One region of the Enterobacter sp. Taxon_2 genome, then DNA from elsewhere that is predicted to be linked to it. Evidence: predicted binding sites of a transcription regulator. Region 1 holds the regulator's gene; each other region holds the start of a gene.
What was found. The regulator PurR, encoded in region 1, represses purine synthesis genes. The targets are predictions, from matches to a motif close to CANGCAAACGTTTGCNTG.
Positions count from the first base shown of each region.

Region 2: a site for PurR is predicted at 5,289-5,306, ahead of pyrD (quinone-dependent dihydroorotate dehydrogenase). Genes of this name have one in related genera too.
Region 3: a site for PurR is predicted at 1,850-1,867, ahead of glyA (serine hydroxymethyltransferase). Genes of this name have one in related genera too.
Region 4: a site for PurR is predicted at 2,808-2,825, ahead of galS (HTH-type transcriptional regulator GalS). Genes of this name have one in related genera too.

Region 1 covers NZ_CM178024.1:2,052,315-2,059,567, forward strand. The annotation lists gene mdtK (MdtK family multidrug efflux MATE transporter) at 1-41, opposite strand, end outside; gene AC4IC4_RS09725 (riboflavin synthase subunit alpha) at 267-908, shown strand; gene cfa (cyclopropane fatty acyl phospholipid synthase) at 940-2,088, opposite strand; gene punC (purine nucleoside transporter PunC) at 2,387-3,586, opposite strand; gene punR (DNA-binding transcriptional activator PunR) at 3,701-4,612, shown strand; gene purR (HTH-type transcriptional repressor PurR) at 4,630-5,655, opposite strand; gene cydH (cytochrome bd-I oxidase subunit CydH) at 5,953-6,042, shown strand; gene AC4IC4_RS09755 (MFS transporter) at 6,206-7,253, shown strand, end outside.
Region 2 covers NZ_CM178024.1:1,597,972-1,605,224, forward strand. The annotation lists gene pepN (aminopeptidase N) at 1-863, shown strand, start outside; gene ssuB (aliphatic sulfonates ABC transporter ATP-binding protein) at 912-1,682, opposite strand; gene ssuC (aliphatic sulfonate ABC transporter permease SsuC) at 1,679-2,470, opposite strand; gene ssuD (FMNH2-dependent alkanesulfonate monooxygenase) at 2,480-3,625, opposite strand; gene AC4IC4_RS07425 (sulfonate ABC transporter substrate-binding protein) at 3,622-4,584, opposite strand; gene ssuE (NADPH-dependent FMN reductase) at 4,577-5,152, opposite strand; gene pyrD (quinone-dependent dihydroorotate dehydrogenase) at 5,401-6,411, shown strand; gene zapC (cell division protein ZapC) at 6,578-7,120, shown strand; gene AC4IC4_RS07445 (YcbX family protein) at 7,117-7,253, opposite strand, start outside.
Region 3 covers NZ_CM178024.1:3,644,578-3,651,830, reverse strand. The annotation lists gene glrR (two-component system response regulator GlrR) at 1-5, shown strand, start outside; gene glnB (nitrogen regulatory protein P-II) at 71-409, shown strand; gene hmpA (NO-inducible flavohemoprotein) at 489-1,679, opposite strand; gene glyA (serine hydroxymethyltransferase) at 1,984-3,237, shown strand; gene AC4IC4_RS17245 (DoxX family protein) at 3,292-3,714, opposite strand; gene AC4IC4_RS17240 (3-phenylpropionate MFS transporter) at 3,887-5,032, shown strand; gene csiE (stationary phase inducible protein CsiE) at 5,027-6,304, opposite strand; gene AC4IC4_RS17230 (DUF1007 family protein) at 6,430-7,068, shown strand; gene AC4IC4_RS17225 (nickel/cobalt transporter) at 7,059-7,253, shown strand, end outside.
Region 4 covers NZ_CM178024.1:3,290,719-3,297,971, reverse strand. The annotation lists gene AC4IC4_RS15685 (YbfB/YjiJ family MFS transporter) at 1-830, shown strand, start outside; gene folE (GTP cyclohydrolase I FolE) at 933-1,601, shown strand; gene yeiB (DUF418 domain-containing protein YeiB) at 1,621-2,778, shown strand; gene galS (HTH-type transcriptional regulator GalS) at 2,934-3,956, shown strand; gene mglB (galactose/glucose ABC transporter substrate-binding protein MglB) at 4,251-5,249, shown strand; gene mglA (galactose/methyl galactoside ABC transporter ATP-binding protein MglA) at 5,329-6,849, shown strand; gene mglC (galactose/methyl galactoside ABC transporter permease MglC) at 6,865-7,253, shown strand, end outside.

The sequences.
Region 1 (7,253 bases):
AGTGCCAATAACTGGCGCGCTTCATTCATGTACTTCTGCACGTGAACACCTTTATTTTGTAGTTATTTGAGAGACTAAAAAAGCCGCCGAAACGGGCAGCGAGAAGAAAATGCAGGGGGGTGCCAGCTATTGTAGCGGGCTTTAGCTATTTATCTAGTGAAAAAATCGCCAGAAAATGCGCTCCGCTGGCAACCTGTTTTTCCAACTGTTATTGTGGTGGGATTAAACGGTGTCACCACCGTCCGGAAAAAACAGGAGTTGTAAGCATGTTTACTGGTATTGTGCAGGGCACCGCCAAAGTGGTGTCCATTGATGAAAAACCTAATTTCCGTACTCATGTTGTTGAGCTGCCGGAATATATGCTTGAGGGCATTGAAACCGGTGCGTCGATTGCGCATAACGGCTGCTGCCTGACCGTGACCGAAATTAACGGCAACCAGATTAGCTTTGATTTAATGAAAGAGACGCTGCGCATCACCAACCTGGGCGAGCTGGCGGTGGGCGATACCGTCAACGTTGAACGCGCGGCGAAGTTCAGCGATGAGATTGGCGGCCACCTGATGTCCGGCCACATCATGACCACCGCTGAAGTGGCAAAAATCGTGACCTCGGAAAATAACCGTCAAATCTGGTTTAAAATGCAGGATCCGTCATTAATGAAATACATCCTCTATAAAGGATTTATTGGCATCGATGGGATTAGCCTGACGGTGGGGGAAGTGACGCCAACGCGTTTTTGCGTGCATTTAATTCCTGAAACGCTGCAGCGCACCACGCTGGGCACCAAAAAACTGGGGCATAGCGTGAATATCGAAATCGATCCGCAAACCCAGGCGGTGGTGGATACGGTTGAGCGCGTGCTGGCAGCAAAAGAAGCCGCAATAATAAAGACCACTGAAGAAGAATAAAAAATAACCCCGGATATCCGGGGTTATTTTTTTAGCGAGCGACACGCAGTCCGTGTTCAATCCCACGGCTGAATACCACCTGCCAGAGCTGAATATCCCGTGCGCGAAACGCCCCCGCGCAGGCATTCAGATAATAGCTAAACATCCGTTTGAATCGTTCAGAATAGTTGTCCGCAATCTCAGGCCAGGTCTCCTGAAAACGCGCATGCCATGCCATCAACGTGGTGTCGTAATCCGCGCCAAAGTTATGCCAGTCTTCCATCACAAAATGGGATTCGCTGGCGTTGGCAATCTGGCGAACGGACGGTAAACAGCCATTCGGAAAGATGTATTTATTGATCCACGGGTCAACGTTATTGTCGGTCCGCTTAGAGCCGATGGTGTGCAGCAGGAAGATGCCGTCCGGTTTCAGATTACGATCCACCACCTCAAAATAGGTGTCGTAGTTTTTCGGCCCGACGTGCTCGAACATGCCGACGGAAACGACCCGGTCAAACTGTTCATTCAGATCACGGTAATCCTGCAGCCGGATATCCACATCGAGACCCTGGCAGCGCTCCCGCGCCATTTTTTGCTGTTCCGCTGAAATCGTGACGCCCACTACGCTGACGCCATAGTGCTTCGCCATAAAATACGCCAGCCCACCCCAGCCGCAGCCGATATCCAGCACGCGCATGCCGGGCTGTAGCTGCAGCTTCTCGCTAATCAGACGCAGCTTTGCCTGCTGTGCTTCCTCAAGCGTCGACGCGTCTTTCCAGTAGGCGCAGGAGTACTGCATGAACGGGTCCAGCATACGGCTGAACAGGTCATTGCCGAGATCGTAATGCTCTTTGCCGACGATCCACGCGCGTTTTTTACTTTGCAGATTGAACAGTCGGGCAGAGGCGACACGCAGGGTGTCTTTCAGATTGCGCGGGAGTTGGTTTTCCAGACCGGCACGCAGCACGCTGGCAAAAAAGGTATCCAGACGTTCGCACTCCCACCAGCCGTCCATATAACTTTCTCCCAGGCCTAACGATCCCTCCCGCAATACGCGTTTAAAAAAGTCGGGATGTTTAACCTGAGGATCGGATGGCGATGATCCATTGATAGTGATGCCTGCTCGACCTAACAGTTCACTGACGATCCGGGACCAGTTATCGTCCGGAACGCTGACTTCTTCTATACACGATGAACTCATAGCTTCTCCATCACCCTGATGTGATCAGAACCTTCAAACAGCGTAGACGCTTTTTTTGGTTTGTGAGAAATCTCACGGTAAATACCGCGAGGCTAATATCCGACGTAGAACAGAGGAAGGGAGATAACCCTTGCCGAAATGCCTTCCATGGTAAAACGGGAGCACTCCGGCTCCCGTTAACACTTAATATTTATCGTATTTAATCGAACCAAATTTAGTATAGGCCTCAAAATTTGGTGATTCAATAGAAAATTGTTAGCAACCTAATCACTGAAATGTAACATGATTTCTGGCGCAATCAGGCATGCGAGGTTTCCACCTGAGCGCCGCTATCCTGCTCACGCTGCGCGGAGGCCTGCATGCGATAGCCCATCACCGCCAGCGCAACGGTGACCAGCATCACGCTGGTGGTGGTTAACAGTGGCGTCGCAATCAGCGCCGAGACCACCAGGCTTGCCAGGAAGCACAGACCCAACTGCAGGGTATTTTGCAGCGCGGCGGCGCGGCCTGTCGCCTGCGGGAACGGGCGTAACGCTTGTGCCACCACGATCGGGTAAATCGCCCCGTTCGCCACGGCCATGACGCAGAAGGGGATCAAAATTTCAGCCAGGCCCGCGCCCGGAATAAACCCGACGGCCCAGGTGCCGATGACGCTCAGCGCATACAGCACCAGCAGCCATGGCAGCATCTGCTGACCTTCCCATTTTTGCAGCGCCGCGCGACAGCCGTACCCGCCCACCAGGAAGGCGATAGTCTGCGGAACATAGCTCAAACCGATGGCCGCCGGGCTGTAGCCCATATCGTGCAGAATGAACGGCGAGCCGGTAAGCCACGCGAAGAAGCTGGCCGAACAGGCGGCGTAAATCAGGACATTGCCGCGATATGCTTTGGCGCTCAGCAGGGAGGTGAAGGTAATCGGCTTCGCATCCGCATGCGCCTCTTTTTTATGCGCGGGCTTAAGGGCAAACGCTGGCAGCATCAGCACCAGCGTGATGGCAAACAGCGTGGCAAAAATGGCCTGCCAGTCAAAGTGCGCGAGGATCCAGCTGCCCAGCAGCGGAGCCAGGGCAGGGGAAAGACCCACCAGCGGCATAATGGTGGCGAAAATACGGTTTGTGCGGTTAGCCGGATAGTAGTCGGTCACCAGTGCCTGCCAGGTCACCGCCGCAGCACAGACGCCCACGGCCTGAATAAAGCGCAGCACCAGCAGCCAGGTGGCATCGCGCACCCACAGCATCCCCAGGCAGCCCACGGCAAAAATGGCCAGACCCAGCAGCAGTACCGGTTTACGACCAAAGCGATCCGAGAGCGGTCCCCACAGCAGCTGCGCGAAAGCGAAACCGGCAAGGAACAGGCTCAGGCTGGCGCTGATGGCCGCCGCAGGGGTTTGCAAATCTTCCTGCATGGCGGCAAACGCGGGCAGGTACATGTCGGTGGCCAAAAAGCCCAGCACGCTTAAGCCGCCGAGCCAGACTAAAAATCCTTTCCTGGGTTGCATTCTCTTATTCTCCTGAGGAGGCAGGTGTACGTTGGCGCAGAGTGTAGGGAGTGCAAAGCCGCTTGTGAAACGCTAATATTTGGCGGGTGCATTCAAATTTTTTGCAGGCAGAAAATGTGGTCAGATTATTCTCTTGAAGTGGTCGATGCTGTCGCGCGTAACGGCAGCTTTAGCGGTGCAGCGCAGGAGTTGCACCGCGTCCCTTCGGCCATCAGCTACACGGTGCGTCAGCTGGAGGAGTGGCTGGCGGTTCCGCTGTTTGAGCGGCGCCATCGTGATGTGGAATTAACGCCCGCCGGGGCGTGGTTTTTGAAGGAAGGGCGTTCTGTTATCAAAAAAATGCAGATCACCCGCGAACAGTGTCAGCAGATCGCTAACGGCTGGCGGGGGCATCTTTCCATCGCGGTGGATAACATCGTTAAGCCGGAACGTACCCGGCAGATGATCGTCGATTTCTATCGTCATTTTTCAGATGTCGAGCTGCGGGTCTCGCAGGAGGTGTTCAACGGCGTCTGGGATGCGCTGGCGGACGGCAGGGCAGAGATGGCAATCGGGGCCACGCAGGCGATCCCGGTCGGGGGACGTTACGCCTTTCGCGATATGGGCATGCTGAGCTGGAAGTGCGTGGTGGCAAGCGATCATCCGCTGGCGGTGATGGAGGGGCCGCTCAGCGATGATACGCTGCGCAACTGGCCGTCGCTGGTGCTGGAGGATACCTCCCGTTCATTGCCCAAGCGTATCACCTGGCTTCTGGACAACCAGCGGCGGGTGGTAGCCCCTGACTGGGAATCGTCGGCGACGTGCCTCAGCGCCGGACTGTGCGTCGCGATGGTGCCCGTTCATTTCGCGCGTCCGCGCATCGATACCGGAGAGTGGGTTGAGCTGACGCTGGAGAATCCGTTCCCGGATGCGGCCTGCTGCCTGACCTGGCAGCAAAGTGATGTCTCGCCTGCGATGGCCTGGCTGCTGGATTATCTGGGAGACAGCGAAACGCTAAATCGGGAATGGTTACGGGAGCCAGCATAGCTGGCCCCGTAAAGCGATTAACGACGGTAATCGCGGAACGGACCGTCCGCAACGGAACGGCGTTCGATAAGACGCGGGTGAACTTCAATGGACTGCGACTCTTCACGTTTGTTGACGATCCTGTCCATCAGCATATTGAAGGCCGTTTCGCCCAGCGAATCTTTCGGCTGATGAATGGTGGTCAACGCTGGCGTGAAGAAACGCGCGTTACGCACGTTGTCATACCCGATCACGGAAATATCCTGCGGTACGCGCAGACCCAGCTCGTCGGCAGCGCAGAGCGCGCCCATTGCCATGATGTCACCCCCGCAGAAAACGGCGGTCGGACGGTGTGGCTGGGAGACGATCTGCTGCATTGCGCGGTAGCCCGACTCCGGCTCAAAGTCGCCCTGCACAATCCAGTTTTCCGGCACGTTGATCAGCGCTTCTTCCATCGCTTTCATAAAACCGGCCAGACGGCCCGCGCCGGTGTTGCGCTCCAGCGGACCGGGGATCACGCCAATCTCGCGGTGACCGCGTTCGATCAGATAACGACCGGCCATATAGCCGCCTTCAAAAGCGTTATCGATAACGGAATCAGTGAAATCCGCGCGCGCTTCACCCCAGTCCATGACCACCATGGGAATATGGCGATACTCTTCGAGCATCGACAGCACGGATTCCGGGTACTCGGAACACATTACCAGCAGGCCATCAACGCGCTTTTGCGCCATCATCGACAGGTAGGCGCGCTGTTTTTCAATGCTGTTCCACGCGTTGCCCAGAATCAGGGTATAACCTTTCTGGAAGCAGTTTTTCTCAACCGCTTCAATGATCTCGGCAAAATAGGCCGCTTCACTGCTGGTGGCCAGCAATCCAATGGACTTGGTGTGATTAACCTTGAGGCTGCGCGCAACCGCACTTGGCGAATAGTGCAGCTCTTTGATCGCTGCCCAGACGGCGTTGCGCGTCTCTTCCGCCACAAAGCGGGTTTTGTTAATTACATGTGATACGGTTGTAGTGGAAACGTTTGCGCGTTTTGCTACGTCTTTAATTGTTGCCATTAAATGTCACTCCAGACCATATCCTAAGCTCCTGAAAAACTTGAAGGTAAACGTTTGCCTTCTCTCACCCTTATCACGCAATCTTGAATTGCGGCACGCCGGGAAAACGACACGGGACGTCAGGAGGGGGTCAATGGCCGGTACGCTAATAAATTTAGCGTGGAATTTTGTCCTATCTTGATGAAAAGGGGAAGAGGTAAAGTGTTTATCAGCCTAAATCCAGGAAGATTTTTGACGTAAATTATGCAAAAATGAGCAGGCTCACTTTTCGTGGGGGGATTAAAAGGAGAAAAATTGATGAGTTCCGATCTGAAGTTTTCGCTGTTCACCACCGTTATTGTGCTGGCTCTGATTGTCGCGGCCGGTCTGACGGCTGCGCTGCACTGATTTACGCGGAGGGAGAGTCTTCTCCCTCCCGATCGACCCGATTGTTACTTCTCTGGCAAAAATCTTTTGCCATTTTGTTAACTTCTCATTTTTTGTGATTGATGTCATGCTTTCCGCTTCTTTGTTCTGTGTCACCACATGACACGGCATCCGGAGTTGACGCATGAAAATCAATTTTCCCCTGCTGGCCCTGGCGATTGGCGCTTTTGGGATTGGCACCACTGAATTCTCCCCGATGGGGTTACTGCCCGTCATCGCCCGCGGCGTGGACGTCTCGATCCCTGCGGCAGGGATGTTAATCAGCGCCTATGCTATCGGCGTGATGGTGGGGGCGCCGCTGATGACGCTTCTCCTTTCGCACCGCGCGCGCCGCAATGCGCTGATTTTCCTGATGGCGATTTTCACCCTGGGCAACGTGCTTTCGGCCATTGCGCCGGACTACACCACGCTGCTGCTGTCACGCATTCTGACCAGCCTTAACCACGGCGCGTTCTTCGGGCTGGGATCGGTCGTGGCTGCCAGCGTGGTGCCAAAACATAAGCAGGCCAGCGCCGTAGCCACCATGTTTATGGGGCTAACGATTGCTAACATTGGCGGGGTGCCTGCGGCAACCTGGTTGGGCGAGGTTATTGGCTGGCGGATGTCATTCCTGGCGACGGCTGGACTGGGCGTGGTCGCAATGGTGGCGTTGTTCTTCTCCCTGCCGAAAGGCAGCGCGGGTGAACGTCCTGACGTGCGCAGAGAGCTGTCGGTGCTGATGCGCCCGCAGGTGCTCTCCGCGCTGCTCACCACCGTGCTGGGGGCAGGGGCGATGTTTACCCTCTACACCTATATTTCACCGGTATTGCATGACATCACCCACGCAACGCCTCTCTTTGTGACCGCGATGCTGGTACTGATTGGCGTGGGCTTCTCGATTGGCAACTATCTCGGTGGGAAATTTGCCGACCGTTCCGTAAGCGGCACGCTGAAGGGCTTCTTAACCCTGCTGATTGTCATCATGATTGCCATTCCGTGGCTGGCGCGTAATGAGTTTGGCGCCGCGATCGCGATGGTCGTCTGGGGAGCCGCCACCTTTGCCGTGGTGCCGCCGCTGCAGATGCGCGTGATGCGTGTTGCGCATGAAGCGCCGGGCCTCTCATCGTCGGTCAACATCGGCGCCTTCAACCTGGGCAATGCGCTCGGTGCGGCGGCCGGTGGGGCCGTGATTT
Region 2 (7,253 bases), 450 kb from region 1:
AGCAGGGCCAGCCGCTGTCGCTGCCTGTTCACGTAGCTGACGCGTTCCGCGCGATCCTGCTGGATGAGAAGATTGACCCGGCGCTCGCCGCTGAAATTCTGACCCTGCCGTCAGCGACTGAAATCGCCGAGTTGTTCGAGATTATCGATCCGATCGCGATCGTGGCGGTGCGTGAAGCGCTGACCCGTACGCTGGCTGCTGAACTGGCGGACGAGTTCCTCGCCATTTATAACGCCAACAAGCTTGACGCTTATCGCGTTGAGCACGCGGACATTGGTAAACGTTCTCTGCGCAACACCTGCCTGCGCTATCTGGCGTTTGGTGAAACCGAGCTGGCGAACACCCTGGTGAGCAAGCAGTATCACGAGGCGGATAACATGACCGACGCCCTGGCCGCGCTGGGTGCAAGCGTTGCCGCCGAACTGCCGTGCCGCGATGCGCTGATGCAGGAGTACGACGACAAGTGGCATCAGGATGGCCTGGTGATGGACAAGTGGTTCATCCTGCAGGCGACCAGCCCGGCGGCCGATGCACTCAGCAACGTACGCAGCCTGCTGAAGCATCGTTCCTTTACCCTGAGCAACCCAAACCGCGTGCGTTCGCTGATTGGCGCGTTTGCCAGCAGCAACCCGGCGGCGTTCCACGCCGAAGACGGCAGCGGTTATCAGTTCATGGTGGAAATGCTGACCGAGCTGAACAGCCGTAACCCGCAGGTGGCGTCGCGCCTGATTGAGCCGCTGATCCGTCTGAAGCGTTACGATGCGAAGCGTCAGGCGAAGATGCGTGCCGCGCTTGAGCAGCTGAAAGGGCTGGAAAATCTGTCTGGCGATTTGTACGAGAAGATTGCTAAAGCGTTAGCGTAATATAAGTTAACCCTCCCTCTCCCCGTGGGAGAGGGCCGGGTGAGGGCATCAGGCATTAGCCTTAGCTCGCTGTAACTCTATGCTCCCGCGCTTCATCACTCGATCTAATACCTCAGCTTCGAGCTCCGCCAGTCTTGCTGAGCCCACGCGACGAGGCCGCGGAAGATCCACCGTCAGATCCAGACCTATTTTCCCGTCCTCTATTAACAGCACCCGGTCCGCCATCGCGACGGCTTCGCTCACGTCATGCGTCACCAGCAGTACCGTAAAGCCGTGCGCCTGCCACAGGGATCCAATCAAATCCTGCATTTCGATTCGCGTCAGGGCGTCGAGCGCGCCGAGCGGTTCATCAAGCAACAGCAGGCCAGGACGGTGAATCAACGCCCGCGCCAGCGCTACGCGCTGCTTCTGCCCACCCGAGAGGGCGGCAGGCCATTCATCGGCTCGATTTTCCAGCCCAACGGCGGCCAGTGCCTGGCGGGCTTCATCCCGCCAGTTGCCCTTAAGACCGAGCCCGACATTGTCGATAACCGTTTTCCACGGCAGCAGCCGCGCGTCCTGAAACATCATGCGGGTATCGTCCTGAATATTCGAAAGCGGCGTTGTTCCTGCCAGAATGTCGCCGCCGTTGGGGGCTTCCAGTCCGGCCAGCAGCCTTAGCAGGGTACTCTTGCCGCCCCCGCTGCGCCCGACAACGGCCACAAATTGTCCGGCGGGAATATGCAGATCCAGCCCGTTAAGAATGGTGTTTTCGCCGTAGCGTTTGGTCACGCCGTTCAGCAGTAACGGTGTTCCCTGGTTCAGTCGTGCAGTATTCATGCTTTCGCCTCCTGAAGGGTGTAGGCCGGGTTCCAGCGCAGCCAGCTGCGCTCCAGCCACTGGGCGCTAACGTCGGCGAGTTTGCCGAGCAGGGCATACAGAATGATGGCAACCACCACCACGTCCGTTTGCAGGAATTCGCGGGCGTTCATCGCCAGGTAACCAATCCCAGAGTTGGCTGAGATGGTCTCCGCCACAATCAGCGTCAGCCACATCAGGCCGAGCGCGAAACGCACCCCGACCATAATGGAGGGCAGGGCGCCCGGCAGGATCACGTGTATAAAGAGAGAAAAACCCGATAAGCCGTAGCTGCGCGCCATCTCCACCAAACCGCGATCGATATTGCGGATCCCGTGCCAGGTGTTGATGTAGATCGGGAACAATGTGCCCAGCGCCACGAGGAAGATCTTGGCGCTCTCATCAATCCCAAACCACAGGATAACCAGCGGGATCAGCGCCAGATGCGGCACGTTGCGCAGCATCTGAATAGAGGTATCCAGCAGCCGCTCGCCCCAGCGGGAAAGGCCACTGATCAGGCCCAGAACCAGACCGATGCTGCCGCCGATGGAAAACCCAATCACGGCGCGCCAGGAGCTGATCGCCAGATGCTGCCACAGCTCACCGCTCACGCTCAGCGACCAGAACGCTTCTACAACGCCCTCCGGGGAGGGCAGAATACGGCTCGACAGCCAGCCGGTGGACGACGCGAGCTGCCAGAGTGCCACAATGCCGACGGGTAAAAACCACGGCGCGGCGCGCAGCAGCCATTTTTGTGAGGTGGCAGACATGGTCACTCCTTAGCTCTGTGCGGCTTTGCGTGGAATAAACTCGTTCGCCACGGCTTCGCCCTGAAGCTGAAGCCGCTGCGGCTGTGGAATTTCCGGAATGGCGACATCCAGATGCGGGAATAACAGCTCGCCCACCTTGTACGCCTCTTCCAGATGCGGATAGCCGGAGAGAATAAAGCTGTCGATGCCCAGCTCGGCGTATTCATTAATTCGCGCGGCCACGGTCGGGCCGTCGCCGACCAGCGCTGTGCCCGCACCGCCACGTACCAGGCCGACGCCCGCCCACAGGTTCGGGCTGATCTCCAGGTTCTCGCGCTTGCCGTTGTGCAGGGACGCCATTCGGTGCTGTCCGACGGAGTCGGTTTTGGCAAATGCGGCCTGGGCTCTGGCGATCGTTTCATCATCCAGATGCGAAATCAGGCGGTCCGCCGCCTGCCAGGCTTCTTCATTGGTTTCGCGAACAATCACATGCAGGCGAATGCCGAAGCGCACCTTGCGGCCATGGGCGGCCGCCTTAGCCCGGACCTGGGCAATTTTTTCTTTCACCAGCTCAGGCGGTTCGCCCCAGGTCAGATAGAGATCGACCTGCTCTGCCGCCAGATCCTGGGCCACATCCGACGATCCGCCAAAATAGAGCGGCGGGCGCGGCTGCTGCACCGGCGGGAAGTAGAGTTTCGCGTCGCGAACGTGGATATGCTTGCCTTCAAAGGTAACGGTTTCACCTTCCAGCAGACGTCGCCAGACGCGGGTGAACTCGGCGGAGGCTTCATAGCGCTCGGTATGGTCGAGAAATACCCCATCGCCCGCCAGCTCCTGCGGATCGCTGCCCGTCACCAGGTTAAACAGGGCGCGGCCGTTGGATAGTCTGTCCAGCGTTGCCGCCTGACGCGCCGCCACGGTGGGGGAGACAACGCTCGGGCGTAACGCAACCAGGAACTTCAGACGCTGGGTGACCGGGATCATCGACGCGGCCACGAGCCAGGCATCTTCACATGAACGTCCGGTCGGGATAAGCACCCCGGTGAAACCGATTCGGTCCGCCGCCTGCGCAATCTGCTGCAGGTAGCCGTGGTCAACCGGGCGCGAACCCTCTTCTGTACCAAGATAGTGTCCATCACCGTGGGTGGGTAAAAACCAGAAAAGATTCAGACTCATGATTTAGCTCCTTCTTTGCCTGCGGGCTGCCAGATGCGTTCGCGAATAGTGACCTGTTTCGGCACCAGGTGGTTTTGATAGAAAAGGTCAGCCGTTTGTTGCTGAAGCGCGGCGACGTGGGCGTCCACGGGCGTGATGGTGGTCGGTGGACGGTGGTTGAGATAGCTCGCGATCACCGGCTCAGGTAAGCCCATGGTTTTCGCCAGCAGGGTAATGCTCTCCTGGCGCTGGGTCTGGGTCAGCGCATCGGCCTGGGTAAAGGTATCCAGTACGCCCTGAATAAATGCGCCGTTCTTTTCCGCATAAGGACGCGCGGCCAGATAGAACGAACCGGTCTGCTTCAGCGTGGTGCCGTCTTTCAGCACGCGAACGCCGCCCTGCAGTAATGCGGCGGAGTAGTACGGATCCCAGATGGCCCAGGCATCAACGTTCTTCTGCTGGAATGCGGCGCGCGCGTCGGCAGGCGTCAGGTAAACAGGTTGAATGTCAGTGAACTTGAGTCCGGCTTCTTGCAGGGCACGCAGCAGCAGGTTGTGTGAGCTGGAACCTTTCTGGAAAGCAACTTTATGCCCTTTAAGATCGGCGACGCTTTTAATGTCGCTGTTTTCTGGCACCAGAATCACTTCGGCCTTCGGTTTGGGCGGCTCAACGCCAACATAGACGAGGTCCGCTCCCGCCGCCTGGGCGAATATCGGCGGAATATCACCCGTACTGCCGAGATCGATACTGCCGACGTTCAGGGCCTCCAGCATCTGCGGGCCAGCCGGGAACTCCACCCAGGAGAATTTGGTGTCCGGGAAGCGTTTTTCCAGAAGCTGGTGGCTTTTCGCCAGCACCATGCTGACGCTGCCTTTCTGATAGCCAATGCGTAAACTGTCCGGAGCCGTTTCTGCGGCATGGGCCAGCGAGGAAAGCGCCATCAGACCTGCCAGGCCGATACGGGTTAATGTTTTAAACATGTGCGACTCCTTGAGGCTGACCAAACGCCGGCGCCTGGATATCCCTGCGGTGCAGAGCATGCCAGAAGGTTTCCAGGGCAGTATCGAGGCGGGTTTGCAGGTTCGGCGTAAAATGAGGTTTATGTTGATAATCGATAACCTGGGAGTCATCGGCGAAAACGCCGTGGAGGATCTCCTGCGCTTTCAATGCGTTCAGCACCGGCTTCAGGGCATAATCCACGGCCAGTAAATGGGCAACCGTACCGCCCGTTGCCAGGGGCAGCACGACTTTGCCGTCCAGGGCACGTTCCGGAAGCAGATCGAGCAGCGTTTTCAGCGCCCCGGAAAAAGAGGCTTTATAAATGGGCGTTGCCACAATTAGGCCGTCAGCGCCGTTAAGCTGCTCGATGAGCGTTTTAAGCGCAGGGCTGTCGAAACGGGCATAAAGCAGATCTTCAGGTTCGAAGTTATGCAGGTTCCAGTGGCACACTTCCACATCCAGGGCATTGAGTTTTTCGCGGGCATATTCCAGCAGGGCGCTGGAGCGCGAAGGGAATCGTGGACTTCCGGCCAGGGTAATGACGCGCATACTTCCTCCTTATAACTAATTGTTTGCTTTTATCTAACATTCATAACAATTTTAAGGAGTGTGACACCGCGCGGTTATTCCACTAAATGATTTATCTGCAATTAAAATGCGAAAAAGTGCATAAGAAATAGACAGGGAGGTAAACGATTGCGTTTTACGCTGATTTTTTGCCGCAGGTCAATTCCCTTTCGCGCGTGGATCGCCCATAATCCCCTCCCGGTTTGCACACCGGGAATCCAGGAGAGTTCATGTACTACCCCTTCGTTCGTAAAGCTCTTTTCCAGCTCGACCCTGAGCGCGCTCATGAATTTACAATGCAGCAATTACGTCGTATTACCGGAACGCCGCTGGCCGCGCTGGTGCGTCAGCATGTCCCGGTAAAACCTGTGCAGTGCATGGGTCTGACCTTTAAAAACCCGCTGGGTCTGGCGGCTGGTCTGGACAAAAATGGCGAGTGTATCGATGCCCTGGGCGCGATGGGCTTTGGCTCCATTGAAATCGGGACCGTCACGCCGCGCCCGCAGCCGGGAAATGACAAGCCGCGACTGTTCCGCCTGGTTGAAGCCGAAGGGCTGATCAACCGCATGGGCTTTAATAACCTTGGCGTTGATCACCTTGTTGAGAACGTTAAAAAAGCCCACTTTGACGGAATTCTGGGCATCAATATCGGCAAAAATAAAGACACGCCGGTCGAGCAGGGTAAAGATGACTATCTGATTTGTATGGAAAAAGTCTACGCCTATGCCGGTTATATTGCGGTGAATATTTCTTCACCCAATACTCCGGGGTTGCGCTCCTTACAATATGGCGAAGCGCTGGACGATCTTCTGAGTGCCATTAAAAATAAGCAAAATGAACTCCAGACGATCCACCATAAATATGTTCCGGTCGCGGTTAAGATCGCCCCGGATCTTTCTGCCGAAGAATTGATCCAGGTTGCCGACAGTTTAGTTCGCCATAATATTGATGGTGTGATTGCAACCAATACCACCCTCGATCGCTCCCTCGTGCAGGGAATGAAAAACTGTGACGAAGCGGGTGGGTTAAGCGGACGTCCGGTACAATTAAAAAGCACCGAGATTATTCGCGCCCTGTCTGCGGAATTAAAAGGACGCCTGCCGATTATTGGCGTCGGTGGCATCGACTCCGTGATTGCTGCGCGCGAGAAGATGGCGGCGGGTGCGTCACTGGTGCAAATCTATTCCGGCTTTATTTTTAAAGGACCACCGCTGATTAAAGAAATCGTTACTCATATCTAATCTTTTCTCTTAATCAGACAACCAGGGCTTTATTTCCAGCCCTGGTTGTTTTATATTCCGTCACTGTTGCTTATTTAGACATTATAGTCTTTTATTAATGGTGTTATAAACGAAGCGGCGATCAGGACATTTTTAGTACAGGACGTTTCGGGGACGGGAGAGAAACATGCGAATTAAACCTGACGATAACTGGCGCTGGTATTTTTGCGACGAGCATGATCGAATGATGCTCGATTTAGCCAATGGCATGTTGTTTCGCTCTCGTTTCGCCCGCCGAATGTTAACCCCGGACGCGTTTTCCCCGTCGGGCTTTTGCGTTGACGATGCGGCGCTTTATTTCTCTTTCGAAGAAAAATGCCGCGATCTGGTGCTTTCTAAAGAGCAGCGTGCCGAGCTGGTATTAAATGCGCTAGTGGCTATCCGCTTCCTGAAACCGCAAATGCCGAAAAGCTGGCATTTCCTGCCGCACGGTATGAACTGGACCCCGGCAACAGGTGACGCGGCGAGCGTCAATCTGAGCGATACCGCAGAAGAGGTAAGCCTGCTGGTGGTTGAGCCTGGTGAAAATGCTGCGCTCTGCCTGCTGGCCCAGCCCGGCGTAACCATTGCCGGGCGGACGATGCAGCTTGGCGATGCCATTAAAGTGATGAACGACAGGCTGAAGCCACAGCTGCGCGTAGATTCTTTCAGCCTCGAACAGGCGGTTTAAGCTTCCAGCTGTACGGACGTTTTCGGTATGCAGCTACAGCACAGAATTGTGCCGTCATTTCCAATTGCCGATTTTTTCAACGCACTTACTTCGCCATCCACCAGCCTGATGCGGCAGCATCCGCAAATGCCTG
Region 3 (7,253 bases), 1.6 Mb from region 1:
AGTAATGCCGTATGGTACTGTGAGCAATCGATTACGAGGCAGCTTACAGGCAAGAGTTTAAGGACCCACCATGAAAAAGATTGATGCGATTATTAAACCTTTCAAACTGGATGATGTGCGTGAAGCGCTGGCGGAAGTCGGCATCACCGGGATGACCGTGACGGAAGTGAAAGGTTTTGGTCGTCAGAAGGGCCACACCGAGCTTTACCGTGGCGCAGAGTACATGGTCGACTTTCTGCCGAAAGTAAAAATTGAAATCGTGGTCAGCGACGATATCGTCGATACCTGCGTGGATACCATCATCCGCACCGCGCAGACGGGCAAAATTGGCGACGGTAAAATCTTCGTCTTTGACGTGGCGCGCGTGATCCGTATCCGTACCGGCGAAGAAGACGACGCCGCGATTTAACGTTCTTGCCGGGTGGCGCTGCGCTTACCCGGCCTACAAACTCTTCGTAGGCCCGCGCAAGCGAAGCGCCGCCGGGCGATTACAGCACCTTATGCGGGCCGAAGCACTCGTAATGAATGCTGTCTTTGTTCACGCCCAGCTCAACCAGCTGCTGAGCGGCATACTGCATAAACGCCACCGGCCCACAGACGTAGAACTGCATGTCCGGCGCGCTAAACGCCCCTTCCATCTGGCTTAAATTCATCAGACCTTCGCTGTCAAAGCCAGCAGCTGCGCGGTCTGCCTCCGTCGGCAGGCGATACCAGGTGTGCGCGGTGAAGTGCGGCAGGGACGCCCCGAGCGTTTTCACCTCCTCCGTAAAGGCGTGCACGTCGCCGTTTTCCGCAGCGTGGAACCAGTTTACCTGCGCACCGTGGTGTGATTTTGCCAGCGTATCGAGCATCGCCAGCATTGGCGTTTGGCCGACGCCCGCAGAGATCAGCGTAACCGGGGTGTTTGCTTCAACGGCCATAAAGAAGTCGCCCGCCGGCGCGGCCAGATGGACCACGTCGCCCACGTTCGCTTCGTTGTGCAGCCAGCTGGAAACCTGGCCGCCGTCCTCACGCTTCACCGCAATGCGGTAGCCTTTGCCGTTTGGCTTGCGGGTAAGAGAATACTGGCGGATCTCCTGATGCGGGAAACCTTCTGGCTTCAGCCACACGCCCAGATACTGGCCTGGCTGGTAATCGGCCACCGGCTGTCCGTCCACCGGCTCAAACTCAAAGCAGGTAATCAATGCGCTGCGCGGGGTTTTCTCGACGATGCGGAACGCCCGCGTGCCTTCCCAGCCGCCGTTCTTGCTGGCGTTTTCGCTGTAGATCTGTGCTTCACGGTTGATAAACACGTTTGCCAGCACGCCGTAGGCTTTACCCCACGCGTCCAGCACCTCCTGGCCCGGGTTGAACATCTCGTCCAGCGTCGCCAGCAGGTGGCCACCCACAATGTTGTACTGCTCGGGTTGGATCTGGAAGCTGGTATGTTTCTGCGCAATCTTTTCTACCGCAGGCAGCAGTGCAGCCAGGTTTTCAATATTGCTGGCATAGGCCGCGATGGCGTTGAACAGCGCTTCACGCTGATCGCCGTTACGCTGGTTGCTCATGTTGAATATCTCTTTGAGCTCCGGGTTGTGCGTGAACATGCGATCGTAGAAATGGGCGGTGAGTTTAGGGCCGGTTTCCACCAGCAGAGGAATGGTGGCTTTTACGGTAGCGATGGTTTGAGCGTCGAGCATGAGCGCGTCCTTCTGATGTCACTTTAATGATGTATTTTAAATGCATCTTATAAAAAATACCCCTGCGTTGTAAATGGTTCTTTGCAAGATGAAAAATATGCATCACAAACCTGAAAAGAAATCCGCTGGAAAGGGCGAGAGCTTTATTCCTCAAACCCTTGCGTGGCGGGTAGGGAAACGTTTGCGTAAAATCGTTTGTCAAGACCTGTTATCACAGAACTAATCAGTTATACTGTTGCCCGTCGTCCAACAGGACTGCCTTTTCAGGCCAAAATTTACTTGTTAGCTGAGTCAGGAGATGCGGATGTTAAAGCGTGAAATGAACATTGCCGATTATGATGCCGAACTGTGGCAGGCTATGGAGCAGGAAAAAGTACGTCAGGAAGAGCACATCGAACTGATCGCCTCCGAAAACTACACCAGCCCGCGCGTTATGCAGGCGCAGGGTTCTCAGCTGACCAACAAATATGCTGAAGGTTACCCTGGCAAACGCTATTACGGCGGTTGCGAGTACGTTGATATCGTTGAGCAGCTGGCTATCGACCGTGCGAAAGAACTCTTTGGCGCTGACTACGCGAACGTGCAGCCGCACTCTGGCTCTCAGGCTAACTTCGCGGTCTACACCGCGCTGCTGCAGCCGGGCGATACCGTTCTGGGTATGAACCTGGCGCAGGGCGGCCACCTGACTCACGGCTCCCCGGTTAACTTCTCCGGCAAACTGTACAACATCATCCCTTACGGTATCGATGAGTCCGGTAAAATTGACTACGAAGACATGGCGAAGCAGGCTAAAGAGCACAAACCGAAGATGATCATCGGTGGCTTCTCCGCTTACTCCGGTATCGTTGACTGGGCAAAAATGCGTGAAATCGCAGACAGCATCGGTGCTTACCTGTTCGTTGATATGGCGCACGTTGCGGGTCTGATCGCCGCAGGCGTTTACCCGAACCCGGTTCCGCACGCTCACGTTGTGACCACCACCACCCACAAAACCCTGGCGGGTCCACGCGGTGGCCTGATCCTGGCGAAAGGCGGTGACGAAGAGCTGTACAAAAAACTGAACTCCGCGGTGTTCCCAAGCGCGCAGGGTGGCCCACTGATGCACGTTATCGCGGCAAAAGCGGTAGCGCTGAAAGAAGCGATGGAGCCTGAGTTCAAGGTTTATCAGCAGCAGGTTGCTAAGAACGCCAAAGCGATGGTGGAAGTGTTCCTGAACCGTGGCTACAAAGTGGTATCCGGCGGTACTGAAAACCACCTGTTCCTGCTGGATCTGGTTGATAAGAACCTGACCGGTAAAGAAGCTGACGCTGCCCTGGGCCGCGCCAACATCACCGTGAACAAAAACAGCGTGCCAAACGATCCGAAGAGCCCGTTCGTGACCTCCGGTATCCGTATCGGTTCTCCGGCCGTGACTCGCCGCGGCTTCAAAGAAGCGGAAGTGAAAGAGCTGGCTGGCTGGATGTGTGACGTTCTGGACAACATCAATGACGAAGCGGTTATCGAGCGCGTCAAAGGTAAAGTTCTGGATATCTGCGCACGCTTCCCGGTATACGCATAATTCCTCTGCTTTGCAGAAATAAAAAAGGCCGCGCTTGCGGCCTTTTTTTATGGCTTAACGCCGGTCAAGGGAAATCGCGCCGGGACCAACAATCGCCAGCAAAATAAAGGCGCCAGCAATACTGATATTCTTGTAGAAGTTAATCATATTCGGTACGACCGCATCACCGGTCATATCCCAGTAGTGATGGCCAATTACCGCCGTTCCGAGGGTGTAGAACACAAACAGTACCGCGAGAGGACGGGTGAAAAAGCCCAGTACGATCAGAATGGCGGCAGGTACTTCCATCACCACCGCAATAATGGCCGCCAGCATGGGCATCGGCGTCCCCAGCGAGGTCATGTATTGTACGGTGCCGCTAAATCCCGTCAGTTTTGGATAACCAAAGATAATAAACAGCACGACAAGTGCGATGCGGCCGATCAACAGCAGCAGGTGACGCGACTGACCGAAATCGAGATAACGTAGTGAGTTCATGGCAGAAAACCTCTGCAAGTGGAGTAATTTAAACGTAATACATATTTCCATTCCCTGCCATAAGCCAGGCGACTGCACAAGATGTTAATTTTTCGTTAATTTATAGCAGGCTATCTACTTGCTTAATTTTTATATTCTCGCCAGACTATGGCCTCGATTTCGGGAGGGATTCATGGTCTTGCATTCCACGCGCTGGCTGGCGCTCAGTTATTTCACCTATTTCTTTAGCTACGGCATTTTTCTGCCCTTCTGGAGCGTCTGGCTCAAGGGTATCGGCCTGACGCCCGAGACCATCGGCGTCCTGCTGGGGGCCGGGCTGGTGGCGCGTTTCCTCGGCAGCCTGCTGATTGCCCCGCGCGTCAGCGATCCCTCCTTACTGATCAAGGCCGTGCGCATTCTTGCTCTGTTGACCCTGGTCTTTGTGGCCTGCTTCTGGGTCAGCCACCAGTTTGCCTGGCTGATGGTGGTAATGGTCGGCTTTAACCTGTTCTTCTCACCGCTGGTGCCGCTGACGGATGCCCTGGCGAACACCTGGCAAAAGCAGATCACCATGGACTATGGTCGCGTGCGCCTGTGGGGCTCTATCGCCTTTGTGATTGGCTCGGCGCTGGTGGGCAAACTGGTCAGCCTTTACGATTATCGCGCCATTCTTGCCCTGCTGAGCATCGGTATTGCCTCGATGCTGCTGGGTATGCTGCTGCGACCGTCGGTGATGCCGCAAGGGGAAAGCCGCCATCAGGAGAGCGCCGGCTGGCCCGCATGGCGGAGCCTGGTCGCACAGAGCTGGCGTTTTCTGGCGTGCGTGTGCCTCCTTCAGGGGGCGCATGCGGCGTATTATGGCTTCAGCGCCATCTACTGGCAGGGGGCAGGGTATTCCGCTTCCGCTGTGGGCTATCTATGGTCGCTGGGCGTGGTGGCCGAAGTCATTATCTTTGCCCTGAGCAAAAAACTGTTCCGTCGTTTTGGCGCGCGTGACCTGCTGCTGCTTTCCGCCGTGTGTGGGGTGGCGCGCTGGGGGATTATGGGCTGGACGACCGATCTGCCGTGGCTGATTGTGGCGCAAATTCTTCACTGCGGCACCTTTACCGTGTGCCATCTGGCGGCGATGCGCTATATCGCAGCGCGCGAGGGCGGGGACGTGATTCGTCTGCAGGCCGTCTATTCGGCAGTGGCAATGGGGGGCAGTATCGCGATCATGACGGTGTTTGCGGGGTTCCTCTATCAGCATCTGGGGCACGGCGTCTTCTGGGTGATGGCGCTGGTCGCCTTGCCCGCCATCGTTGTTCGCCCTAAAGTGGCCGCCCGCGCGTCGCTATGATTCCAGCATGGCGCGAATATGTTCTTGCTGCTGCGCGTTCAATGTCTCAACGGCATGAATCAACGGCGGCGAGAACAGCGGCAGGGCCGTAGGGTAGGGGGTGATAACCAGCGCGGCTTCGCGCGGCGCCCCCTCTTTCTGAAAGGCCTGCAGCGTCAGGTAGCGAATGTTGAGTGGCAGCAGCGTCAGCTCGCGAAGCTGCTGTTCAATCCGCTCCTCGCTGGCTTTATCGTCTCCCGTCAGCAGGATCACCTGTTTTTCATGCAGGTCAGTCTCCTGCATCAGCCAGGCACCAAAAATCACCGCCACGAGGCTCATCTCTTCATCGGAAAAACGTAGCCCAAATTCCGCCTCCAGCTCAAACAGCGCCTCTTTCGTGGTGCGTAACAGTCGGGGATAAAGGCGGTGGATCTCCTCCGGCAGGTTATTGTCGATGCCGATCTCAAACAGCGAACGGTCCAGCGCCTGAGCCAGATGGATATACAGCTGATCGGTCAGCCCCTGCTCGTCGCTGAAGTTCATCCCGGTCTGGGAACGAAAGCGGGCCACCATGCGCACGATGGCCCGACGTAGACGCTGATCCTGCTGGTGCTTATCAAGCACCGGATCGGGCGTGCGGAGCATCATAAACAGCAGCGCCAGAAACAGCTGTTCATCCCCGTGGGCACCCTGCGGGACGCGCCGTCTCCAGTGGCGCACGATCTCCTGGGCCGTAAAATACTCCCCTCTCGACTGGGTCCAGCTGCGCTGAACGTGGGAAAACTGCGGCGTATTCCCGAGCTGGTGCTGAATAAGACAGTATTGCAGATAGAGCTGTAAAAACTGGACGTCACGACATTCAAACTGGCGCTGGAGCTTGCGTGAGCAGAAGCCGATCAGCGCCCGCAGGTTCGCATCGTCGTAAAGCGGACGCGCAATGCCGTGTTGTTTAAGCGCGGTTTTTAATGCGGGGGTAAACTGGTGCGAGACGAACTGCGGGCAAAGCCGCAGCGCCCGGCGCAGCCAGTGCAGCAGGCATAAACGCTGATTCAGGGCTGTGCCTTCAATCCGGTAGCAGCCGTCGTGGTGCGTAACGATATCCAGCCGGTGATAGCGCTGGATTTCATCGCGCGTCTCGGCTATATCTTGCCGTGCCATCGCGTCGTCCACGCCGTTGGCAGCGATTATGCTCTGTGCGGTGACGGCAGCATCGGGCAGGTAAAGCATTAAAAGCACCTGGCAGCGGCGCTGCGAACTGGAAAGCACAGATGGAATTTCAAGCGTCGTCATCATCTGTCGGGTATCCAGTGTGAATGTTTGATAAGAATAGCTAAAGGATGAGTGCTGAAAAGCGCGCCGGCAGGCCTTTCACTCAGGATTGCTGGGGGACATCACAGAATTTTTGACGTGAGGAATTGATGCAAACAGTTAAACAAAGTGCGATGGCGTTATTTTTGGCGGTTATCAGCTTAACCGCCAGCGCACACCCTCACAGCTTTATCGACCTCAAAACCGAGCTGGTCACCGACGGCACGCAATTGAGCGGCCTGAAAATGCGCTGGACGATGGATGAAATCACCTCGGCCGATCTGCTCTATGATGCGGGAAATGCGAAGCCCGGCGATGAAATCTGGAAAAAGCTGGCGGCGGAAGTAATGGCCAACGTGCTCGGTCAGCACTACTTCACCGAGTTCTGGCACAACGGGCAAAAGGTCAAATTTCTGAACCGACCCACGGAATACGGGATGACGCGTGACGGGCACCAGGCGGTGCTGACGTTTGTGCTTCCGCTGGCGCATCCGCAGCCGCTGGCGGGGCAAACGTACCGCTTTTCCACCTTTGACCCTACCTACTATGTTGACATGCGCTATGACAAAGACAGCGACGTACGGCTGCCGGACGCGCTGCAAAAAAGCTGCAAAATTGGCGTACACACCCCGAAACCGAGCGAAGAGACGCTGAACTTTGCGGTCTCGCTTGATAAAGAAGATGCCCCACCCGAGGATATGGAATTGGGTAAACAGTTTGCGCAGGAGGTGACGTTACAATGTCAGTGATCTCCTCTCCGGTTCGGAAACCGCGCCGCTGGCTGCACCTCTGGCCGCTGGCGCTCTTTTTACTGTTAGCAACTGGCGGTGCGCTGTGGCTGTGGCAGGCCTGGCCGCAGGTCATGATGAAAAGCATTATCTGGCAGCGTGAGGTCAACCAGCAGATGAGCGGTCTGCTGAAGGCGGTGGCGGAG
Region 4 (7,253 bases), 1.2 Mb from region 1:
GGTCGATGGTACTCATTGCCGCCTGGACTAACGAACGGCTGGGGCAGCTCGGTAAACCGGGCCTGAGCGCTGCGGTGTTTGCCGGACCGGGGGCGGGCATCGCCCTGAGCGGGCTGCTCGCCGTCTATATCCAGGCGAAATCCCTGTCGGCCGGGGCGGCATGGCAAATCTACGGCGTGCTGGCGCTGGTACTGATTGCACTGGTGGCGCGCTACCTGCCGCGATCCGGGCAGCTCCATCGACCCGGCACCGCGCCGGAGCCGCTGCTGCTGACGGCGGATTTAAAGCGCCTGGTCTGGAGCTACAGCCTGGCCGGGTTTGGCTATATCCTCCCGGCGACTTTCCTGTCGCAAATGGCGGCGGTGCGTTTTCCCGGCAGCCTGTTTGCCCAGTTTGTCTGGCCGATTTTTGGTCTCGCCGCCGTGGTGGGGATTGCGCTCAGTATTCTTTTACGCCACACCTCAACGGCTAACCGCAGGCTGGCTATCGTGCTGTGGTTACAGGGGGCGGGCGTGCTGGCGGCCTGGCTGCTGCCGGGGATTGGCGGTTTGCTGACGGGCGGGCTGCTGGTGGGAGGCGGCTTTTTGTGTGCCGTGCAGCTTTCTCTTTTATACGGTCGCGAGCTGGCGCCAAACCACACCCGCTATATGGCCGGCCTGCTCACCACCGGGTATGCGATAGGGCAATTGATTGGCCCGATGACCTCGGCGTTATCAACCTGGCTTACCCACCGACTGGAGCCTGCGCTGGGGCTGGCGGGCGTGGCGCTGTTCGTCGGCGGAGCCCTGGTCTGGAATCGTCACGCTGAAAGGCAACAGCAATTGCAATAATTATCGTCGTGAATACTGGATTATGTGCGCCGCCTCACGCACAATGAGCGCATACTTTTGCCACAACGAGGGCAAAAGACGCCACACCTGCAGGAGAACAAAATGTCATCACTCAGTAAAGAAGCTGCCCTGGTCCACGAAGCCCTGGTTGCGCGCGGTCTTGAAACGCCACTGCGTCCGCCCGTACAGGATTTGGACAATGAAACCCGCAAGCGTCTGATTGCCGGTCATATGACCGATATCATGGAGCTGCTGAATCTCGATCTGAGTGACGACAGTCTGATGGAGACGCCGCACCGCATCGCGAAAATGTACGTCGACGAAATTTTCTCGGGTCTGGATTACGCCAACTTCCCGAAAATCACCGTCATTGAAAACAAGATGAAAGTGGATGAGATGGTGACGGTCCGCGATATCACGCTGACCAGCACCTGCGAACACCATTTCGTGACCATCGACGGTAAAGCGACTGTGGCGTATATCCCCAAAGATACGGTGATTGGCCTGTCGAAGATCAACCGCATCGTGCAGTTCTTTGCTCAGCGTCCGCAGGTGCAGGAGCGCCTGACCCAGCAGATCCTGACCGCGCTGCAAACGCTGCTGGGCACCAATAACGTGGCCGTCTCTATCGATGCGGTTCACTACTGCGTGAAAGCGCGTGGCGTGCGCGATGCCACCAGTGCGACCACCACTACCTCGCTGGGCGGTCTGTTTAAATCGAGCCAGAATACCCGCCAGGAGTTCCTGCGCGCCGTACGTCACCACAACTAAGTCTTACAGGGCAGGGACCATGGAGCGAAACGTCACGCTCGATTTTGTTCGCGGCGTCGCCATTCTCGGTATCCTGCTGCTTAATATCACCGCCTTCGGTTTGCCGAAGGCGGCTTATCTCAATCCTGCCTGGTATGGCGACATCACGCGCAGTGATGCCTGGACGTGGGCGATCCTCGACCTCTTCGCGCAGGTCAAATTCCTCACGCTCTTTGCCTTGCTGTTTGGCGCAGGCCTGCAGCTTCTCCTCAAACGCGGTACGCGCTGGATCCAGTCGCGCCTGACGCTGCTGGTTATCCTCGGCTTTATTCACGGCCTGTTCTTCTGGGACGGCGATATTCTTCTCGCGTATGGGTTAGTCGGGCTCATCTGCTGGCGTCTGATTCGCGATGCGCACAGCGTTAAAAGCCTGTTTAACACCGGCGTGATGCTCTATGTCATGGGGCTTGCCGTATTGCTGCTGCTGGGGATGATCTCCGGCGAGGCGACTAACCGTGCCTGGATCCCGGATGCCGCTAACCTGCAGTACGAGCAGTTCTGGAAGCTGAAAGGCGGTACGGAAGCGATAAGCAACCGCGCGGATATGCTGGGGGACAACCTCCTTGCGCTGGGGGCGCAATACGGCTGGCAGCTGGCGGGCATGATGCTGATGGGCGCGTCACTGATGCGCACCGGCTGGCTGAAAGGCGAATTCAGCCTGCGTCACTATCGGCGAACGGGTGTGGGGCTGGTGCTGCTCGGCGTGCTGATTAACCTCCCGGCGGTCATTACGCAGTGGCACATCCACTGGGATTACCGCTGGTGCGCGTTCCTGCTCCAGGTGCCGCGCGAACTGAGCGCACCGTTCCAGACCATCGGCTACGCGGCGCTGATCTATGGCTTCTGGCCAACGCTTTCCCGCCTGTGGATCGTCAGCGCTATCGCCTGCGTGGGCCGTATGGCGTTGAGCAACTACCTCCTGCAAACGCTTCTCTGCACCACGCTTTTCTATCGCTTTGGCCTGTTTATGAAATTCGACCGCCTCACGCTGCTGGCGTTTGTTATCCCGGTCTGGGTGGTTAACCTGGCGTTTTCTGTTCTCTGGCTACGTTATTTCCGCCAGGGACCGCTGGAGTGGGTGTGGCGTCAGTTAACCGCACATGCTTCAGGGGTATCATTGAAAAACACATCCAGATAACGATCTGGATCACAATCATTAACAAAACGGATGTAAGCGTTTTCATGAGTGTGAGCTTCTTCACGTAGTCCCCTTTCTCTCGCTGCCAAAATAGCCACCTTGCTAAACACAGGGGGTGTCTGTGAGTTGCTGCAATCCTTTGAAGGATGGTGAATATGATCACCATTCGTGACGTCGCCCGTCAGGCGGGCGTTTCTGTGGCCACCGTCTCGCGCGTGCTGAACAACAGCGCGCTGGTCAGCCCTGAAACCCGTGAAACCGTAATGAAAGCCGTGACCCAGCTCGGGTACCGGCCAAATGCCAATGCGCAGGCGCTTGCGACGCAGGTCAGCGACACCATCGGCGTGGTGGTGATGGATGTATCAGATGCCTTTTTCGGCGCGCTGGTGAAAGCGGTCGACGTGGTCGCCCAGCAGCATCAGAAATACGTCCTGATCGGCAATAGCTATCATGAGGCGGAAAAAGAGCGCCATGCCATCGAAGTGCTGATTCGCCAGCGCTGTAATGCCTTGATTGTCCACTCAAAAGCCTTGAGCGATGAAGAGCTAACCGGCTTTATGGATCAGATCCCGGGCATGGTGCTGATTAACCGTATCGTCCCCGGCTATGCCCATCGCTGCGTCGGGCTGGATAACGTCAGCGGCGCCATGATGGCCACGAAAATGCTCATTAACAACGGGCATCAGCGGATTGGCTATCTGGCCTCCAGCCATCAGATTGAAGATGACGACCTGCGGCGCGAGGGGTGGCAAAACGCCCTGAAAGAGCACGGCATTACGCCTTCCGAAAGCTGGGTGGGGACCGGCACGCCGGACATGCAGGGCGGTGAAGCGGCGATGGTGGAACTGCTGGGCCGCAACCTGCAGCTGTCTGCGGTGTTTGCCTATAACGACAGCATGGCGGCAGGGGCCCTGACGGCGCTGAAAGACAACGGCATTGCGGTGCCACAGCATTTATCACTCATTGGCTTTGATGATATTCCGATTGCCCGTTACACCGACCCGCAGCTGACAACGGTGCGCTACCCCATTGCCTCTATGGCGAAACTGGCGACTGAGCTGGCGTTACAGGGGGCGGCAGGGCTGCTGGATCCGGGCGCAACGCACTGTTTCATGCCGACTTTAGTGCGTCGCCACTCCGTCGCGGCCAGGCAAACTGTGGTTCCGATCACTAACTGATTACATGAGGTGATGTAACCGTTTTCAATATGTGAGTAAATTCACAGTATCTTAACAAGGCGCTGACTATGATGTCAGCGTTTTAGGAGCTGAAACGCTATGTAACGGTGATTATTCACTTTCACTATAGCCAACGTGCCGCAAACAACGAATAAAACGCATTTCTGGAGCGTTACCGAACACGGAAGATAGAAATTTTATAAGTGAACTTCGGCTGTCAGTAACGTTTTATTAACACCTGCCCGCCGATCGTTATTCACAAGAACTACCCTGCATAAAAAAACCGGAGATACCATGAATAAGAAGGTGTTGACCCTGTCTGCTGTAATGGCAAGCATGCTTTTTGGTGCAGCAGCGCACGCTGCGGATACCCGTATTGGTGTGACCATCTATAAATACGACGACAACTTCATGTCTGTTGTGCGTAAAGCGATTGAGAAAGATGCGAAAGCAGCGCCAGACGTTCAGCTGCTGATGAACGACTCCCAGAATGACCAGTCCAAACAGAACGACCAGATCGACGTTCTGCTGGCGAAAGGCGTGAAAGCCCTGGCCATCAACCTGGTTGACCCGGCTGCAGCAGGCACGGTTATTGAAAAAGCGCGCGGCCAGAACGTGCCGATCGTCTTCTTCAACAAAGAACCTTCCCGTAAGGCGCTGGATAGCTACGATAAAGCGTATTACGTCGGTACCGACTCCAAAGAGTCCGGTATTATTCAGGGCGATCTGATCGCCAAACACTGGGCGGCGAACCCGAACTGGGACCTGAACAAAGACGGTCAGATTCAGTTCGTGTTGCTGAAAGGCGAACCTGGCCACCCGGATGCTGAAGCGCGTACCACCTACGTTATCAAAGAGCTGAACGACAAGGGCCTGAAAACCCAGCAGCTGGCGTTAGATACCGCGATGTGGGATACCGCTCAGGCGAAAGATAAGATGGACGCGTGGCTGTCCGGCCCTAACGCGAACAAAATCGAAGTGGTTATCGCCAACAACGATGCGATGGCAATGGGTGCGGTAGAAGCGCTGAAAGCGCACAACAAATCGTCCATCCCGGTATTCGGTGTGGATGCGCTGCCAGAAGCGCTGGCGCTGGTTAAATCCGGTGCGATGGCCGGTACCGTGCTGAACGATGCCAACAACCAGGCGAAAGCGACCTTCGATCTGGCGAAAAACCTGGCCGATGGCAAAGGCGCGGCAGATGGCACCAACTGGAAAATTGAAAACAAAATCGTTCGCGTACCTTACGTGGGCGTAGACCAGTCCAACCTGGCTGAGTTTATCGGTAAATAAGTTAGCGGTACTGTCTCCACTGGGCGCAATTCGTTGCGCCCTTTTATAACGCGATATGCGAGGCCAACAAGGTATAATTATGGTCAGCACAACTACTCAGTCATCCGGTGAATACCTGTTGGAAATGAGCGGTATCAACAAGTCATTTCCCGGCGTTAAGGCACTCGATAATGTTAATTTAAAAGTTCGTCCTCACTCTATTCACGCTTTAATGGGTGAGAACGGTGCGGGTAAATCAACATTATTAAAATGTCTTTTTGGGATCTATCAAAAAGATTCTGGCAGCATTCTTTTTCAGGGGAAAGAGATCGATTTCCATTCAGCGAAAGAAGCACTGGAAAACGGTATCTCGATGGTTCACCAGGAATTAAACCTGGTGCTGCAGCGTTCAGTCATGGATAACATGTGGTTGGGGCGTTATCCCACCAAAGGTGTCTTTGTCGATCAGGACAAAATGTATCGTGACACCAAAGCGATTTTCGACGAGCTGGATATTGATATCGATCCGCGCGCCCGCGTGGGAACATTATCCGTCTCCCAGATGCAGATGATCGAAATCGCCAAAGCGTTCTCCTATGACGCGAAAATCGTCATCATGGACGAACCGACATCGTCATTAACGGAAAAAGAGGTTAATCACCTTTTTACCATTATTCGCAAGCTGAAAGAGCGCGGCTGCGGCATTGTGTATATCTCCCACAAAATGGAAGAGATCTTCCAGCTGTGCGATGAGATCACCATCCTGCGCGACGGCCAGTGGATTGCCACGCAGCCGCTGGAAGGGCTGGACATGGACAAGATCATCGCCATGATGGTCGGCCGCTCCCTGAACCAGCGCTTCCCGGACAAAGAAAACAAGCCGGGTGAAGTGATTCTGGAAGTGCGCAATCTGACCTCATTGCGTCAGCCGTCTATCCGCGATGTCTCCTTCGACCTGCACAAGGGAGAGATCCTGGGGATTGCCGGGCTGGTGGGGGCAAAGCGTACCGATATCGTGGAAACCCTGTTTGGCATTCGTGAGAAAGCCGAAGGCACCATTACGCTGCACGGTAAGAAAATCAATAACCACAACGCCAACGAAGCCATTAATAATGGTTTTGCGCTGGTGACGGAAGAGCGTCGTTCGACCGGTATTTATGCCTATCTGGATATTAACTTTAACTCGTTAATTTCTAACATTCGCAATTACAAAAACAAAGTCGGGCTGCTGGATAACTCCCGCATGAAGAGCGATACCCAATGGGTGATTGACTCCATGCGCGTGAAAACGCCAGGCCACCGCACCCAGATTGGTTCGCTGTCAGGCGGTAACCAGCAAAAAGTCATTATCGGCCGCTGGTTATTAACCCAGCCAGAAATTCTGATGCTGGATGAACCGACCCGCGGTATTGACGTCGGCGCGAAGTTTGAAATTTATCAGCTGATTGCCGAGCTGGCGAAAAAGAATAAAGGGATCATTATTATTTCTTCCGAAATGCCGGAATTGTTAGGGATCACAGACCGTATTCTGGTTATGAGCAATGGTCTCGTCGCCGGTATTGTTGACACCAAAACGACAACGCAAAACGAAATTTTGCGTCTTGCGTCTTTGCACCTTTAAGATCAGGGGCTCCTCATGAGTGCGTTAAATAAAAAAAGTTTTCTCACTTACCTGAAAGAAGGCGGTATTTACGTTGTTCTTTTAGTACTGCTGGCTATCATTATTTTCCAGGACCCTACGTTCTTAAGCCTGCTGAACCTGAGTAACATTCTGACCCAGTCCTCCGTGCGTATTATCATTGCGCTGGGCGTAGCGGGCCTGATCGTGACCCAGGGGACGGACCTTTCTGCCGGTCGTCAGGTGGGTCTGGCGGCGGTTATCGCGGCAACCCTGCTGCAGTCGATGGAAAACGCCAACAAGGTCTTCCCGGAAATGGCCACTATGCCGATTTTCGTGGTGATCCTGATTGTCTGCGCCATCGGTGCGGTGATTGGTCTGATCAACGGTATTATCATCGCCTACCT